Regions from separate parts of the Parabacteroides sp. AF14-59 genome, predicted to be linked through region 1. Evidence: riboswitches for the same ligand, from Rfam matches in the RefSeq annotation. Region 1 holds a riboswitch; the other holds the start of a gene.
The links. A riboswitch is a leader RNA that binds a small molecule or an ion and turns the genes downstream of it on or off. The one in region 1 is predicted to bind thiamine pyrophosphate.
Positions count from the first base shown of each region.

Region 2: another riboswitch for thiamine pyrophosphate. It lies ahead of DWW23_RS23685 (TonB-dependent receptor); the one in region 1 lies ahead of DWW23_RS01425 (sulfide-dependent adenosine diphosphate thiazole synthase).

Region 1 covers NZ_QUHH01000001.1:328,185-336,669, forward strand. Annotated here, with positions in the region: gene DWW23_RS01405 (efflux RND transporter permease subunit) at 1-592, opposite strand, end outside; gene DWW23_RS01410 (efflux RND transporter periplasmic adaptor subunit) at 608-1,846, opposite strand; gene DWW23_RS01415 (DUF6769 family protein) at 1,940-2,329, opposite strand; gene DWW23_RS01420 (hypothetical protein) at 2,858-3,820, shown strand; gene DWW23_RS01425 (sulfide-dependent adenosine diphosphate thiazole synthase) at 3,912-4,682, opposite strand; TPP riboswitch at 4,743-4,838, opposite strand; gene DWW23_RS01430 (AAA family ATPase) at 4,856-5,497, opposite strand; gene DWW23_RS01435 (nucleotidyltransferase family protein) at 5,533-5,826, opposite strand; gene DWW23_RS01440 (MATE family efflux transporter) at 5,899-7,242, opposite strand; gene DWW23_RS01445 (GAF domain-containing protein) at 7,319-7,786, shown strand; gene DWW23_RS01450 (nucleotidyltransferase family protein) at 7,918-8,232, shown strand; gene DWW23_RS01455 (HEPN domain-containing protein) at 8,229-8,485, shown strand, end outside.
Region 2 covers NZ_QUHH01000032.1:20,793-29,277, forward strand. Annotated here, with positions in the region: gene DWW23_RS23660 (DUF3575 domain-containing protein) at 1-238, shown strand, start outside; gene DWW23_RS23665 (DUF3868 domain-containing protein) at 247-1,743, shown strand; gene DWW23_RS23670 (hypothetical protein) at 1,801-2,169, shown strand; gene DWW23_RS23675 (thiamine diphosphokinase) at 2,288-2,923, opposite strand; gene pnuC (nicotinamide riboside transporter PnuC) at 2,907-3,506, opposite strand; gene DWW23_RS23685 (TonB-dependent receptor) at 3,511-5,709, opposite strand; TPP riboswitch at 5,772-5,888, opposite strand; gene DWW23_RS23690 (SusD/RagB family nutrient-binding outer membrane lipoprotein) at 6,020-7,627, opposite strand; gene DWW23_RS23695 (SusC/RagA family TonB-linked outer membrane protein) at 7,667-8,485, opposite strand, start outside.

The DNA.
Region 1 (8,485 bases):
CGAGTAAGATCTGATATTCTTTGATATCTCCCCCAATTACGGCTACCTGTGCCACACCTCCGGTAGATAATAAACGCGGACGGATCGTCCAGTCGGCAATTGTGCGCAGGTCCATTTGGGTGGTACCGACGGGGTCATTTCCATTATCCTTAGTCGTCAATCCGATAATCATCATTTCCCCCAGGATAGATGATTGAGGCCCCAATGTCGGTTTCCCTACATTTTCGGGAAGACTTTCACTTACAACCGCCAGTTTCTCGGAAACGATCTGACGGGCACGGTAAATATCCGTTCCCCAGTCGAACTCCACCCATACAACCGAAAATCCGGTGGTAGAAGAAGAACGTACACGGCGTACATCCATCGCTCCGTTTACAGCCGTTTCGACCGGGAAAGTAACCAGACGTTCCACCTCTTCAGGAGCCATCCCGTTTGCTTCGGTCATGATAACCACGGTCGGAGCATTCAGGTCGGGGAACACGTCTACATCCGTATGAAAGGCCGTATAAGTTCCCGCTATCATCAGCAGCAACGCACAGATCAGGACAACCAATCTGTTATGCAGCGAGTAATATATTATCTTATTCAACATATTCTGCTCCTCCCATTAATGATTGTGAGTATGAGCCGGAATAGCATTAGAAGCAGAGGCGAGTTTAATCTGATAAGCGCCTTGTGTTACGACCACGTCACCCGGTTTCAAGCCGGATAATATCTGTACTTCAGAACCATTATTCGCTCCCAGTTTTACTTCCTGCTTTTTATAACCTTCTTCATCGAGACGGATAAATACAGAATAAATTCCTTGTTCTTCTATCAGGGAGGAAACAGGGACGCTCAACACCTCCTGCATCGGAGTAGCAAGCAGATAAATCTCGACGAAAGAACCGGGAATAACGGCTCCTTTATTATCAAACTCAAAAGTAACAGGAATATAGAATGAATTGGCATCCGACGCTTTTCCATACGAAAGCAACCGTCCGTGAAGCTCGGAAAGCTTATATACCTGCTCATCATAAGGAGTACGGAAATTAGCAGACTGAACAGCCGGAAGATATTGATAATACTTTTCCGAAACCTCGGCACGAAGCACCAAACGGCTATTCTGAGAGATAGTTGCCAGCGGTTGCCCCACTGTCACATAGTCCCCTTCTTTTACCTGAAGATTCTTCAAATATCCGTTCATCGGAGATACCACCGACACGCCATTCTCTGTCTGCTTACCGGCAACAGCATCATAAGCAGCCTTTGCGTTTTCATAATTCAAACGAGCCTGTTCAAAATCTTTAGCCGAAACAATCTTATCTCCTACCAACTGCTGCATACGCTCATATTCTTTCCTGGCTGTTTCGTATGCATATTTGGCACGGGCAGCTACATTCCCTTCCGACAGGGAGCTGGAAGCCAGGCTCAGGATCGCCTGCCCTTTCTTTACCGGAGTACCGTCAACAAATGATAAACGACCGAATGTCACAATACCGGGAACAGTTGCAACCACCGTTGTTTCATCCCCCTGTGCTGCCAGTACGCTTCCACTGGTTTTTATAACATCCGTAAAAGAAGCCGGTTCCATCACTTTTGTCTGCAGCCCGACAGCTTTCGCCAATTCTTCTTTAAAAATGATTTCGTTGGAGTGTGCACCTGCTGCAGCTTCATTTCCATGATCATGGCCTTCATGCTCGTCTCCCTCGTGTTCGTGATCATGACCTTCATGTTCGTGATCGTGTCCTTCTTCATGTTCATGTGCTTCATGATCATGGTTATGCTCTTCAGGCTTAGCAGCTCCGCCGCCACAGCTTGCGAATATGTAGGCACATAAAACCCACAATAAATATATCTTTCTCATTGTATTATAATATGTTATAAATGCAAATAAAATAGTTCGGCGTCTTGCTTAAAACACCGGAATGCGAATAAGGTTCGCTCCTATCAGAAACAATTATAACACAGGAGGGGCACGCAGTCCGCCGGAGCACGTGATCCAGGTATCGTGCAGAGACTCAATATAAAAGGCTCGTTCACGATCGAACGTTTGTCCGTACAGCAACGGAACAGGAGGGTTAATATAATCAAATAAAACTTGCAAAGGGAAAAGTAAGTGACTTACATCTGCATTTGTCACATGCGACAAAAGAGATGTAAAAAGGGCCAGATTATGCCCGTTGCATCCGCAATCGTGAGAAGACGAGCTTTTATGGTTATGTTCAGTCAACGATTTGAAACAAGGCATACCGTTACTGTGGTGGTGATGTGGCACCACAACCGAAAGCAGCATGATGATACTTGCCACCAACATTATGTAACGGATTATATGTTTCTTCGCTCTCATGATTTATGTTGCAAAAGTAAAAAGTTTATTTTGCAACTCAAAGGCAAACAGCAGATATATAGAAAAAAAAGACCGGCCGAGAGTCACCTCCCAGCCGGACAGTTGTTCATGGTATTAGCATTAGTGGTCTACTCATTCTGATTATACAAGCAAATGTTTGGTTAGGTCAATAATTTATAAACAAAAAATCTAAGACTAAAATAAAATAAAGTTCATCCATTCTAATGCTATTTCAATTAACATCACTTAGTATTAATATTAAACTGCAATAACTATTCGTTCAAACCATCATTGCCGTCTCTCTTAATTGAGATATGCGAATTTACGAAGCAAATACGGGAGTTCTATTTCGCAAATAAGGTATTTTGAGACGCGTCTATTTCTCATTCAAGTATTTACCGACTCGTCTTTTTCGAAAATAAGTAACATGGAGACACTTTAACGTCTATTGTTGCGTTTTCCGAAACAATACGCATTGTTTATTGTTTAATAATTGAACATATATATTATTTAAAAGGGAGAATTGGAATGAATACAGATGTATTAAATACAAATCTGATCGAGGTAATGAAAGATAAAATTCCGGATGGGGTCAACTTGGCGAATACCCTGATGGATATTCTTTATATAGGAAAAGAAGCCGTATACAGAAGATTACGCGGCGAAGTCCCTTTCACCCTCAATGAAGCTTCTATAATTTCAAAGAAATTGGGAGTTTCCCTGGATCAGATCGTGGGTATAAGCTATACCAATAACGCAATGTTCGACCTGAATCTTTTACATTATTCAGATCCTATCAAAACGTATTACGCGATTCTTGACCACTACGTTGAATTATTTGAATCCTTACGGGATGATCCGACCTCGGAACTTAGTACGGCTTCAAATATGATCCCCCAGACTTATTACCTGAAATACGATAATTTGTCCAGGTTCCGGCTATTCAAATGGATGTACCAGAATGAAAAGGTAAATTGTGTAAAGAACTTTTCAGAACTGAACATACCAGACGATCTCAAACGCGCCCAAAAGGCATTCGTAGAAGCGAGCTCATATATACAGACTACGCATTATATATGGGATAGCATGATGTTTCATTATCTGGTGAACGACATAAAGTATTTCGCCAGTGTTCATTTAATTACAGAAGAAGAAGTCACCAAACTACAGGAGGAACTCCTGCAACTATTAGACGATCTGGAAACAATCGCTTCCAGAGGGAAATTTGATTCGGGAAAGGATATACATATATATATATCCAACATCAATTTTGAAGCCACATACAGCTATGTGGAAACATCGAACTTGCAATTAAGTCTGATCCGGATTTTTTCAATCAACTCGATCACTTCGAGGGATAAAGAGATGTGCAAAAATATGAAGGAATGGATTCAGTCCTTACGTAAATTCTCCACGATGATATCCGAAAGCGGCGAAATGCAACGGATACAGTTCTTCAAAAAACAACGGGAGATTGTAGAGAATATGTAAAAAGGCATGAGTTTTTATGTTACTATAATTGAAAAAGGACGGTTATCTTCTATAGATTTCCGTCCTTTTCATATGATATCATTATCTGATCTTACTTATCCAGCTTTTCACAGATAAGTTCTGCGGCTTTCTTTCCGCTCATCAGCATACCGCCGAAGATCGGTCCCATACGGAAACTTCCGCTAACTCCGTTGGCAGCCATACCGGAAACAAATAATCCCGGATAGATCTCTTTTGTGTTTTCAACGGTAGTCTGTTCACCCAGTTCCACATTCAATGAACGTTCACCGATCACACCGCCTGTCGGGGTATTCAGTCGGATATCGTTCTTGCGGGCAACTGTACGGGCTACTTCGCAGTCATGTCCTGTACCTTCCAATACAGCTTTAGCCATAATAGTCAGCGGGTCCACATGCATACCTTCGCGGATTACCGGAGCCCAGTTCACTACAACACCGGCTACGGCATCGTTATGGAATACTACGTCTTCCACCGAATAACAGTTAAAGATAGTAGCACCGGCTTTTGTTGCCTGATAGATCAATGCAGAAGTAGTATGAACTGAATCCATTATATAAGTACCGTTGCCTGCATCATGATAAGAAACACCCAGTTCCTTTACGATCGGCATAGCTTCTTCCTGTACGACAATATCATTAAACATCATAGCACCGCCCCACATACCTCCGCCGGGAGCCAGTTTACGGTCGAAAAGAGCCACTTTCTTACCGGCTTTAGCCAGATAATAAGCTGCTACGATACCGGAAGGGCCACCACCTACGATAGCCACATCAATTGATAAGTTGCTCTTCAGTTTTGCAAAATAAGAGTCAATAATTCCTGTTGAAACGATCTGTTCCATTACATTAAATAATTAGTGTTTAAACATCAGAGAGCACATAGAGGTAAAGCTCTCCTTTATTTAGCAATTCTACCGATTCTCCCTTCACGGCATTACCCGGGCAGGTTCTATGGGTATAATCTCAGCCTGTATATTAAGGCACCCCTATGATAAGTCGCAGCAAAGATAATAAATTATCCGAAATGTGGCGGCCGCTTATTCATTTTCCGTTCAACAAAGTCTTTGATAAACCCTACTGTTTCGTCTACACCCAATACAGATACATCGATAGAGAAATTATAGGAAGAAGCGACTCCCCACTCTTTATTGGTGTAATAATTATAGTAAGCGGCACGCGATTTGTCGGTTTTCATCATCAGTTCTTTTGCCTGCTCGACAGTTACATCTTGTCTTTCTATAATACGCTGGATACGATGTTCGGGAGTGGTATGAATAAAGAAACTCAGGCAGTCGGGATCGTCACGCAGGATATAGTCTGCACAACGTCCTACCAAGACACACGACTGCTCAGCCGCCAACTTGCGGATAGCGTCACTCTGAAACTTGAATAATCCGTCGTTCGATAAGATATCGTTGTAAGGTGTAAACATTCCCATATAGGAATATCCCATCGTAAATGCATATGACAGTCCGCTGGAAGCCCGTTCGTCCGCTTTCTCAAAAAACTCCTCACTCAAGCCGCTCTCTTTCGCTGCTATCGCCATCAGTTCCTTATCATAATAAGCGATGCCCAGCGCTTTCGCCAACTTCTGCCCTACTTCTCGTCCACCGCTGCCAAATTGACGGCCAATGGTCAATATGATCTTGTTATCCATAAATTTATTCAAGATTACCTTTTAAGAATTCTTCTCTACACATAAATACCGTCCCTTTCTATATTACGTTTTAATAGAGCATTCATATTATCACGCAAGCGAACAATATCTATTTTACAATGCAATAGTTCCTCCAACTCATATTTGATGTTCAACAGAATGAAACCGTCAGGTTCTTTCATCTCTACACAAACATCCAAATCACTATCTTCTTTTTGTTCGTTACGAGACACTGAACCGAAAATACCTAAACGAACAATTCCATATTGTTCCGCCATCCGTTGCTTATACAAACGGAGCAATTCTAAATATTCATTTCTAGTTTTCATATTCATTTTATCTCGTTACAACACAAAGATAAGAGTTCCTGTCCTTATTTACAAACAGTAGTAAACTAATATTTATTGTTTAAACTTCCTGAATTGATTTACCAATACAATTGCTGTTACGACCGTTGCGATCGTGTCGGCTACCGGCATACTGATCCAGACACCTAACGTTCCGAAGAAACGGGGAAGGATGATCAAACAAGGGATCAGGAACAATAACTGACGGGTAAGCGACAAAAAGATCGCTTTCTTTGACATACCGATCGAAAGGAAGAAGTTGGTTGCCACCATCTGGAACCCCACGATCGGGAAGACGGCAAATACGATATGAAGACCGAACACGGCAGCTTTCACCAATTCATCGTCGGTTGTAAACATATTCACGATCAGAGTCGGGAACAACTGGCATAACAGGAAACCCGTCGTTGCAACGCCTATCGCCCACTTCATCGTCAGCTTGGTCACTTCCGTCACACGAGGATATAAACGGGCGCCGAAATTATATCCGGCAATCGGCTGCATACCCTGGTTGAAGCCCATAATGATCATTACAAACAGGAAGATGATACGGTTTACAATACCATAGGCCCCGATAGCCATATCTCCGCCATACTCCTTCAATCCACGGTTGATCAGGATAACGATCAGACAAGAACAGAGATTCATCAGGAAAGGAGACATACCGATATACAGGATACCTTTTACTATCTCCTTCTTCAATTTATAAATACCTTTCTTAAAATGAAGCAATTGCGTCGGTCTGGAAAAATGGATCATCTGTCCGGTCAGTGAAATTACCTGAGAAATCACAGTAGCCCATGCGGAACCTTTGATTCCCCAGCCGAATCCAAAGATAAAGATCGGATTCAATATACAGTTTATCACGACCGAAGCCAGTGTCGCATACATGGCCAGTTTCGGGAAACCGGATGAACGCAATACGGCATTCAATCCCAAATACATGTGTGTGACCACATTTCCATAGAGAATGATCTGCATATAATCGCGTGCATACGATATCGTATTCTCACTAGCCCCGAAGAAATAAAGGATCGGATCGAGAAGGAACAAAAAGACAAAGGTAAAAGCGACGCCGAGAAGAACATTCAGCACTAATACATTGCCGAGAACCCGGTTTGCACCTTCGTAATCTTTCTGCCCTAATTTAACAGACACAAGCGTAGAAGCCCCTACCCCGACCAACGAACCGAAAGCTGCCGCCAGGTTCATAAGCGGAAAGGTCAGAGCCAGACCGGAGATAGCCAGCGGCCCAACCCCATGTCCGATAAAAATACTGTCTGCCATATTATAAAGCGAAGATGCCGTCATGGCGATAATCGCCGGAATAGCGTATTGCGTAAGCAGTTTTCCAATACGTTCGGTACCTAATACCAGAGGAGAGTTTTCTTTTGCCATAAAAACCAATTGATATGCAAAGGTACGGATATTTCCGATTAATTTTTACCTTTGTTCTACTATAATAGTTTAAAAGATGGCAGAGAACTTAATCATAAGCGTTGGAAATAAAGAGCAGCAGTATCAAACACTATTCCCCCAGATAGAGTCATTACTGGCTGGTGAAAACGACACAATCGCCAATATGGCAAATGTAGCAGCGGCACTGAAACAGACATTCAATTTCTTTTGGGTCGGTTTCTATATCGTCAAAGACGATATGCTGGTGCTCGCTCCTTTTCAGGGACCGATAGCTTGCACACGTATCCGGTATGGCAAAGGTGTTTGCGGTACGGCATGGAAAGAAGCAGCCACTCAAATTGTTCCAGACGTAGATCTATTCCCCGGACATATAGCCTGTAACTCCGATTCGAAATCTGAAATTGTAGTTCCGGTTATTCGTGACGGGAAAGTGGTAGCTGTACTCGATATCGACAGCGATGAGTTGAATAGTTTCGATGAGACAGATGCTGTTTATCTGGAGAAGATATGCCGGTTGATTTAATATAGAATATTTTTCTTAATCAGCTCTGCAAGTTCGAATTAACCTCCATACCTAACTGTAAACTTCACAGGGGTTATTTTGTTGGATATATGAAAAGGAATGGTTATCTTTGTAATACTGAATCAATTCTTATGAGGAGAAGCGAAATCGTTGAACAGATCAAAAAAACAGTAGCCAGCATAGCACCTACAGCTAAAACGATACTGTTTGGTTCGGAAGCACGTGGAGAAGCGCGTTCCGATAGTGATATTGATTTGCTTATATTGATAGATGGCGATAAGATCACATTGGAACAAGAAGAGGCAATAACACTTCCTTTATATGAACTGGAGCTAAAAACAGGTGTTATTATCAGTCCGATAGTTATGTTGAAAAAAATATGGGAAAACCGTCCTTTCAAAACTCCTTTTTATATAAATGTGATAAATGAAGGAATCGTATTATGAAAGAAATTTTAGATGAAGAGAGTAAAAAAGCCTTGATCGTTTACAGAATGCAACGTTCTCATGAAACACTGAAAGAAGCAAAAGTTATGATACGAGAGACTTTCTATAATGCAGCTGTCAATCGTTTGTATTACGCATGTTATTATGCAACTGTAGCACTTTTATTAAAATACGATATCCAAACCCAAACTCATAATGGTGTAAAAACAATGTTAGGATTACATTTTGTATCCACAGGAAAAATGTCCGTAAA
Region 2 (8,485 bases), on a different contig from region 1:
TAGTAATATGGAAAATCATCGTTATCAGGGAAATCTCTACGGTGCCGGTTTATCTTATGGTTACCAGTGGCTGTTGAGTAGCCGGTGGAGTATGGAAGCTGTGATCGGTGTGGGTTGGGCTCATCTGGATAATGATAAATATCCATGTGCAGTATGTGGTACGATCGAAAAAAGTGGAACCAGAGACTACTTCGGTGTGACGAAAGCTGCTCTTTCTTTTATCTATTTCTTTAAATAAGCAGGACGATGAATAAGAAAATGAAAAATATATATATACTGGCAGCAGTACTGGTAGTGCTTTCTCCGGCTGCAATGGCACAGAACGGTGTACTATCGAATGCGGTGAAAGTAGTTTGTAATGATGCGGTGCAACGGGGAGATTCGCTTTACCTGGATGCGGTCATTACTTTGAATAACAGTTCCGTTAAAACATGTAAGTCGCTCGAATTGACGCCGGTGGTGGAAGTCGGTGACAAGAAAGAAGGTTTTCTCTCCGTATTGCGTAACGGCCGTATCCGTCATAAAGTATATACCCGCGAGATCAAATTGAATAACCTGGTGGAAATACCGCATTATAGTGTGGCAAAGGTGAACAAAGACCAAACGGAAGAGGTGATTCGTTACCAGGCCGCTATCGGTTGGGAAGACTGGATGAAGGATGCGAAGATTTCACTGGCAGCCGATCTTTGCGGTTGCGGACAGGAAGATGCTAATAAATTGTTGGTAACGGATCATATCCGCCGCCGTCCGGATGCACGCTATGAGGTACAACCTACGCTGGCGTATATAACACCGGTAGCAGAAACGGAAAAACACCGTGCAGAAGTGGGTACGGCTTATCTGGACTTCCAGGTGGGCAAGTCACAGATACTTCCCGATTTCCGGAATAATGCTGCAGAATTGGATAAGATCAATAGTACGATCCGTTCGGTGACGTCGGATAAAAATATTACTCCGAAAGGTATTATGCTGAAAGGATATGCTTCTCCGGAAGGCTCCTATGCTTCGAACGACCGCTTGTCTGATAACCGTGTGAAAGCGTTGCGGGATTATATTCGTTCAAAAAATGATTTCCCGCAGAGTTTCTTTACATTAGAAAATGAGCCGGAAGATTGGGCTGGTTTCAAGGCACAGGTTGTGGCTGATTCGGAGGTGCCTGCACGTGATGAGGTACTCGGTATTATAGCTAGTGATCTGCAGCCTGACCAGAAAGAGGCCAAATTACGCGCTTTGAAAGGTGGATCGGCTTTCAGTTATGTATTGAAAAATATTTTCCCGTCATTGCGCCGTTCGGAATACCGTATCGACTATACGGTCCGCGAGTTCACAGTGGAAGAAGGCCGTGAGATTATCAAAACACGTCCGCAGCAGTTGAGCCTGAGCGAAATGTTTGCCGTAGCCAATAGCTATGAAACAGGAAGCAAAGAGTATAATAATGTATTTGAAATAGCTGTACGTATGTATAGCTCTGATCCGGTGGCGAATCTGAATGCTGCTAATATCTCTATAGGAAAAGGCGATTATGCCGCTGCAAAAAATTATCTGTCGAAAGCCGGTGATTCAGCGGAAGCGATCCATGCCCGTGGTGTTTTGAAATTAATTGAAGGTGATCTCGATGGAGCTGAAGTGTTGTTGAAAAAGGCAAATGATGCCGGTGTGATAGGAGCAGCTAATAATTTGAGAGAATTGCAGAAGAAAAGAGATGACAATGCTCTGTTTGATAGTTTCAACGCACATAATTGATACATACACCGTGTGAGATTGTTATAAATAGAGTCTATTTTTGCATTGGAATGATTTATGAAAAAGCATAAAAGTAATAATATGGAACATGCTGCACAAGTCGAGAACGTTTTAGTGAACGAGATCAACAACCGGAACGGAGTACATCTCTATCTGGAAGGAAACAAATGGTGCGCCTATGAACGTTCCGCTTATTATCTGGCTCAGCTGAAAGTGCCGGTTGTAATAAAGAAGGAAGTAGTTCGTGACGGATATGACGTGATTTTGTTGAAAGCTTTTTTTGAAGTGGACGACATGCGTTTGCCTCTTGCTCCGAAAACTATTTTGAAACAAGTGGCTGATGATAAACTATTATTTCAGCTGAACGATCAGATAGACGGCTTCCCGGAATGGAAAGCTTGTCAATTGAATAAATTACCAGCATAAAAGGTGAAGCCGTGAGGCTTTGGTTAAGTATACTAAGTTGTAAAATTGAGGGTGTATTAAGTCCCCGGAAGTGAGTGGTTATCCTTCCGGGGCATTTTTTTTAATTGAGAATTGAAAATTAGAGAGGGGTTTGGAAATAAACGATCAGCCGGGCATCCGGAGAAAGGGTGAGGATAAATTCCGTTCCGGTCGCTTCGTTGAGGCTGCCTTGCCACCAGGATGTCAAACGACGGTGGGTGATGGGCCAGCGGAGACCTTCGGTTGTTATTTCTCCGCAGGGATACATGGAAAAGATAGAGATTTGTTGGCCGGGTGTGCATGGCAGTGTTGCTGTTTGTAGCACGGGAACAAAACGGCCGTAATCGGAAATCATTTCTACCTGATCGAATAAAGGTGCGTAATCTGTCAGCAACGATATATTTCCCAGTGTATGGTCTTCGCGCAGCCCGGTAGCTCCCAGGATCAGTAGGTTCCGGAAGCCTGAAGAGTGGGCGAAACGTACGGCTTTAGTGAGGTCGTTTATTTCCTGGTCTTCTACCGTATGGATGCGGTCGTCATATAGTTGCAACATTGCGGGGGGGATGCTGTCGAGGTCGCCGACGATAGCTGTAGGGATCAGTCCCCGTTCATGCAGGTTCTGCACTGCCCCGTCGCATGCAATGATGGCCGGTGCGGATTTTAAAAGTTCCAACGGCCCGGCTGTTTGCGGAAAACTACCGTTAGCAACCACTATACAATCATAAGATGTTGTCATTTGTATTTATTCCTTTCTTTTTCCACGTATAATATCCGACAATAGCTAAAATGCCGTAGCAAATGTACAAAAACATAGTAGGATATAAGCCACGCAGATAATAAAGATAGACGGATACGAAATTGACGATAACCCAGAATATCCAGTGTTCGATAATACGGCGCGCCAACATCCAGGTGGCAACGATTCCGACGGAGGTGGTGAATGCATCGCCCATAGGGATCGGAGAGTCTGTGAAATTGTGGAGTATGTAATAAAGCAGAGTGTATATGGCGAGGATAGCTGATGCTATCCCCGCGAATAATGACCAGGTGATATGACGGTAGAAAATTGTGTCATCCGGGACTTTTTCTTCGGTAATATTTTTTTCTGCGCAGGTCCATTTTCTGAAACCGTAAATGCTGATGGCAACATAGTAGATATTCAGTCCCATATCGGCATATATTTTAGAGAAGAAGAAAACAAAAACGTAGACCAGTGAGGTCATAAAACCGACAATCCACATTGCTTTATGCTGTCTGATCTCCAGTAACAGGTAAAGAAAACCTGTTATGACACCAAAATATTCCAGTAGTTGCTCCATTTTTTCAGAATTTGAATGTTACTCTTGCCATGACATTTGTACCTGCCTGGGTGAAATAGCCGTCGTATTTGTGGACTTTACCTCCGCTGGTGTAGGTGGAAACCCAGGCATTTGTTTCATATTGTTCGTTAAAGAGGTTGTTGATCGTAACATCTACTCCAAGCTCTTTGATGAATTTCGGTTTGAAGACATATCCAACACGCAGGCTGTTCACAAAGTAAGGATCGATCGAACGGTCTTTGGTGGAAGTGTTGTCGATGTACTGACGGCCTACGAACTGTGAGTTGAAACTCGCGGAGAATCCTTTCAGATTGAAGTCGAACATACTGTTGGCAATGATACCGGGGGAGAAGGCTATATCTGTTGTTCCCAGGTATTCGCTAGCCTGGCCGCCGTTATCATAATCGTCCATAAAATGAGTATAGTCTTTTATTTTGTTACGGCTCAGGGTAACGTTTCCATTCCATTCCAGCCAGTGGGTGATACTTACACCTCCGGTCAGTTCGATACCCATACGATAACTGTCTTTGATATTGCTGGTCAAAGCCTCACCAATTTCGCTGATTTTGCCACTAAGGATCAACTGATTGTTATAATCCATAAAATAGAGATTGGCACCGACCCGGAAACGCTCGTTACCGAAGCTATAACCGGCTTCATAATCGTACAGGGTTTCGTGTGCGGGACGTTCATGGGGTTTGGCTTCCGTGAAATTGTCACGGTTGGGTTCCCGGTTGGCAACGGAGAAGGAGATGAAAGCATTATGGCCGTCTTTCTGGAAATTGATGCCCGCTTTCGGGTTGAAAAAATTCCAGTGCTTGTCTACATCGACGTCACCGCGGGCTTTGTCGTCACTTCCTTTAATGGTATAATAAATACCGCGGTATTGCAGGTCGAGATATCCGTTCAGATACGGGTGAAACCGGTAGTTGCCTTTTACATAAAAGTTATAGTCCAATTTGTTTCCTCTGTTACGGTAATATTCGTAGTCTGGCTGTGGAAGTGCTTCTCCGCTCTTTACCCACATGACACGGCCGAAATGGTCGCCTACATATTTGTTTACAGCCGAACCGAAACTCATCTGAAGACGTTCGGAACGGTAGTTTGCACTGTAGACAACGCCATAGAAATCATTATCCAGCCATTTACGGCGGACGAGGTCTGATTTGCGGATGGTATCGCCTTTTCCGTTTATGTATTCGGGTAATTGGTATTTTTCGAAATCTGAATCTGCTTTATAATCTTCGTAATACCCTTCCCCATGTGTATAATGGAGAGTCAGGTTCATGTTCCACAAGTCACCCAGGCGTTGGCTGGCCATCAGATGATAGTTCTGTTGCCAGTAATTGTCAGTCTGGTTGTTGTAAAACTTTTTGATTCCGTTTTCTTCGTATTCTCCGCACGGATTGTAGGTTCGGTCGCTGTTCAGAAGAGAGGAGGGAACGCCGTTCCATGCCTGATACGTCTTCTCTATATTTCCGAAAGTCAGGAAACGGACCAGCGTGTTATCTCCGTAATAAGTACTGGAACCGAAGTAAGAATGCATATTGGCTGTTGCCCGGTCGATATATCCGTCACTTTGTACATTGGAATAACGGGCATCGAACACGAAATGGTCATGGAGCAATCCGGTTCCCAGCTTCACTGAGTTTTTAACGGTTCCGAACGAACCTGCCGAAAGGGAATATTCAGCATAAGATTTCAGGTCCGGCTTCTGTGTCTGCATGGCTACGGTAGCCCCGAAGGCTGCGGCTCCGTTAGTGGATGTTCCGGCTCCGCGTTGTATCTGTATGTTGTCGACAGATGAGGCAAAGTCGGACATGTTCGCCCAAAAGACCGTATGTGATTCGGAGTCGTTGACCGGCACGCCATTTACTGTGATGTTGATACGGTTGGCGTCTGTTCCGCGGATACGGAAACCGGAATAACCGATCCCTGTCCCTGCATCTGAAGTCATGATGACAGACGGAGATTGAGAGATCAGATAGGGAATACCCTGGCCGTCGTTTTTGCGGGTGAGTTCGTTTCTGGATACTTCGCTGTAGGCTACCGGAGTCCCTTTGGCTACCCGGGTGGCTGTGACGACTACTTCGTCCAGCGACAGATCGCGTGAAATTTTTAAAGAATCGACAGGATCCGGTTGATTTTCCGCTGTGGCCCATGTGGCCAGCGAACCGGCAATAAATAATAATACACTTTTCATCCTTTTTACCTTATTGTTTAAAAACTGATAAATGAATAGGAGAGGAGTGTTGTGTGAAGAAGTATACCATGTTTTACAATTCCCTTCGGCGGCATTATCCGTATCAGGTAATATGGGTATAATCTCAGCCTGCGGTACGTACGATATTCGGTACGCTGCAAGCACCCCTTTGTATTCGGATGGCAAAGGTAAGGAAAGTTAGGGGATTGTACAAATGGTAAAACCGCCGCGAATCACTTCGGGGCGGTTTCTGTTCCACAATCTACCATCAATTATGTTGTAATTATTTACTGTGGATATTTTCTGTATGCTATTCAATCGTTGTATACCATGTACTCTTCATCCAGTTCAGCGGAGTGTACCAGGAATCTTCCTTACCTCCCAGGTGGGCATTCAGATTATCCGGGTTATAGTCTTTTTCGTCAGACGGATACTGGATGCGGTCGAGAGGCAGGGGAGTGGCAACGGACTGGTTATCACGTTTGAAATAAATTTCCGGATAACCGGTACGACGAACGACGTTCCAGGCTTCATATTCCTGGATTGCGCCATGATGTATCCAGCGTTGTGTCAGAATACTCTTCTGAGGATTGCTGGCATCCCACTGTGTTTCGGCATACGCTTCTACGACAGAAGCGGACGGAGCTGTCAGTGCATCGCGGAAAGTTCCTGTAGAATTCAGGTCGAAATAAAACTCGGTAGAGAGTTTCATAGCATTTATGAATTCACTTTTGGCATTGCCGCTGGCCCAGTTGTTGGCATAAGCTTCCGCCTTCATAAAAGAAACTTCGGCAGCTGTCATCCAGAGACCAGGGAATCCCGGGTTACGGGTGAAGGTCGATGTATCCAGTGCGGCGTAATATTTAGCAGTACCGTGTGTCGAGATACTCAGGTTCGTTTCCTGGTCCGTAATGGTTTCTTTCGGGTCGAGGCCGATATACTCGTTGTTCCAGTTACTGTCGTATAACACTTCCAGACGGGGGTCTTCATTGTTTGTGTTTGCATTTAAGGCACGTTGCATAGCACCTGACATGCGGTTATAGCGGGTGTTTTCGATTGCATTCTGCAGGTCACGGTCGAAGTCGAACTGATCGTCGTCGGTCTGTGGTACAGTAATATTATCAGAATTGACATCTACCATAGGATAAGTTCCCGGGTTTTCCAACATCGTCTTGATCGCTGTACGGGCTTCGTTGACCAGATCGCCGTTGGAGGCAAGATGGGTAGCAACACGTAAACGCAATGAGTTTACATATTTCCGCCATAAGGAAACATCTCCGTTGTTTACGTAATCTTCTGCGCTCAGGAAAGTACTGGCATTAGATGGAAGCGAACGGCCGTTAAGATATGTATTGACTTCGTCCAGGTCGGTCAGGATCATCCGGTACAAATCGATGTCCGAATCGTATTTGGGTTTGGAGGTCGCAACATTCCCGGTTGCCCATAATGTACCGGCTTCAGAGAATGGAACTCCTCCCCAGGCAGAACACACTTCATACAATTGTTCTTCCATCACAGTACGTCCCAGCAGGAAGAAGATACGGTAATCTTCTTTTTCTTCTTCCGGGAGATTATTGAATTCGCTTTCCAATACTCTGAACTGAGTCAGTGTATTGTAGAAGTTTCTCCAACGTTCGTTGAAATAACCCTGTCCGGCACCGGCAAAGCGGTCCTTGCTGTTTGTATGGCCGATAACGCCGGAGAACAGGCCGGAAGTGGTGGAAGATACATAGTATCTGTAATAAACCGGATTCATCCATGTATTGGAGGCTTGCCAGACACCGACCATTAAAGCCGGACATGTCACCTTTTGCGTTTTCGACGGATCCTGGTATTGGTCCGTAAATTTGTCGTCACTGCAGGAAGACGTTGCCAGTAAGGCTGCGCATCCGAGTGCGAGTGCATATATTTTTTTCATAAATCTTTCAATTTTATTATTCTATATTTATTTCGTCGATTAGAAGCTTGCACGTACTGAGAAGCCGAATGAACGTGTTGTGGCTGTAGAACCGCCAATCTGTGCCTGGCTGATCCAGGTCGTTCCGTCAGTACATTCCGCATCGAATTCTTTCAAGCTCTTATAGAAGTAGAAGAGGTTACGACCGTATACGGAAACCATCAGGTTTTTGCAGCCGAATTTGCTGGTGATGTTTTTAGGTAATCTGTAACCAAGGCTCAATTCGCGCATTTTTACATAAGAGTTTTTCTGTATCGCATTTTCGTAAGTGATATTACCGGAATATCCCCATCCATATTGGTTGTAATAGACTTCACCGGCTGTAATAATCGTATTGTTTTGACTGCCGTCCTGTTTAACACCCGGCTGGATCACACCATTATCGTAAACCATATTGCCGTTCACTGTTGTTCCGGCAGCCTGATCGGTCAGGTGACGTTTGGAGGGGTCTGACAAGTCGTTGCCGTCTGCATACCAGGTAAGACCGCCACGGGATGCGTCACGGTTGTCCAGCGTACAATCCAGGATACCCAGTTCTGTCATGTACTGGTAAGGCAAGTTCATTACATCACCGCCAATACGGAAGTCGATTGTTGCATCCAGATAGAAGTCTTTGTAGTTCAATGATGTACTGAATCCTCCGACTACTTTCGGCATGGCATTTCCTGCTTTTTGGCGCTCTGTATAGTCTACGATATACAAACCGTTGTCGTCAACGATTTTATTACCGTTTTCATCTTTTACCGTTCCATATACATACCAGTCACCCATCGGGCGGCCTACGGATGATTGAAGCACTGCTGCTCCGTTATCCACTGT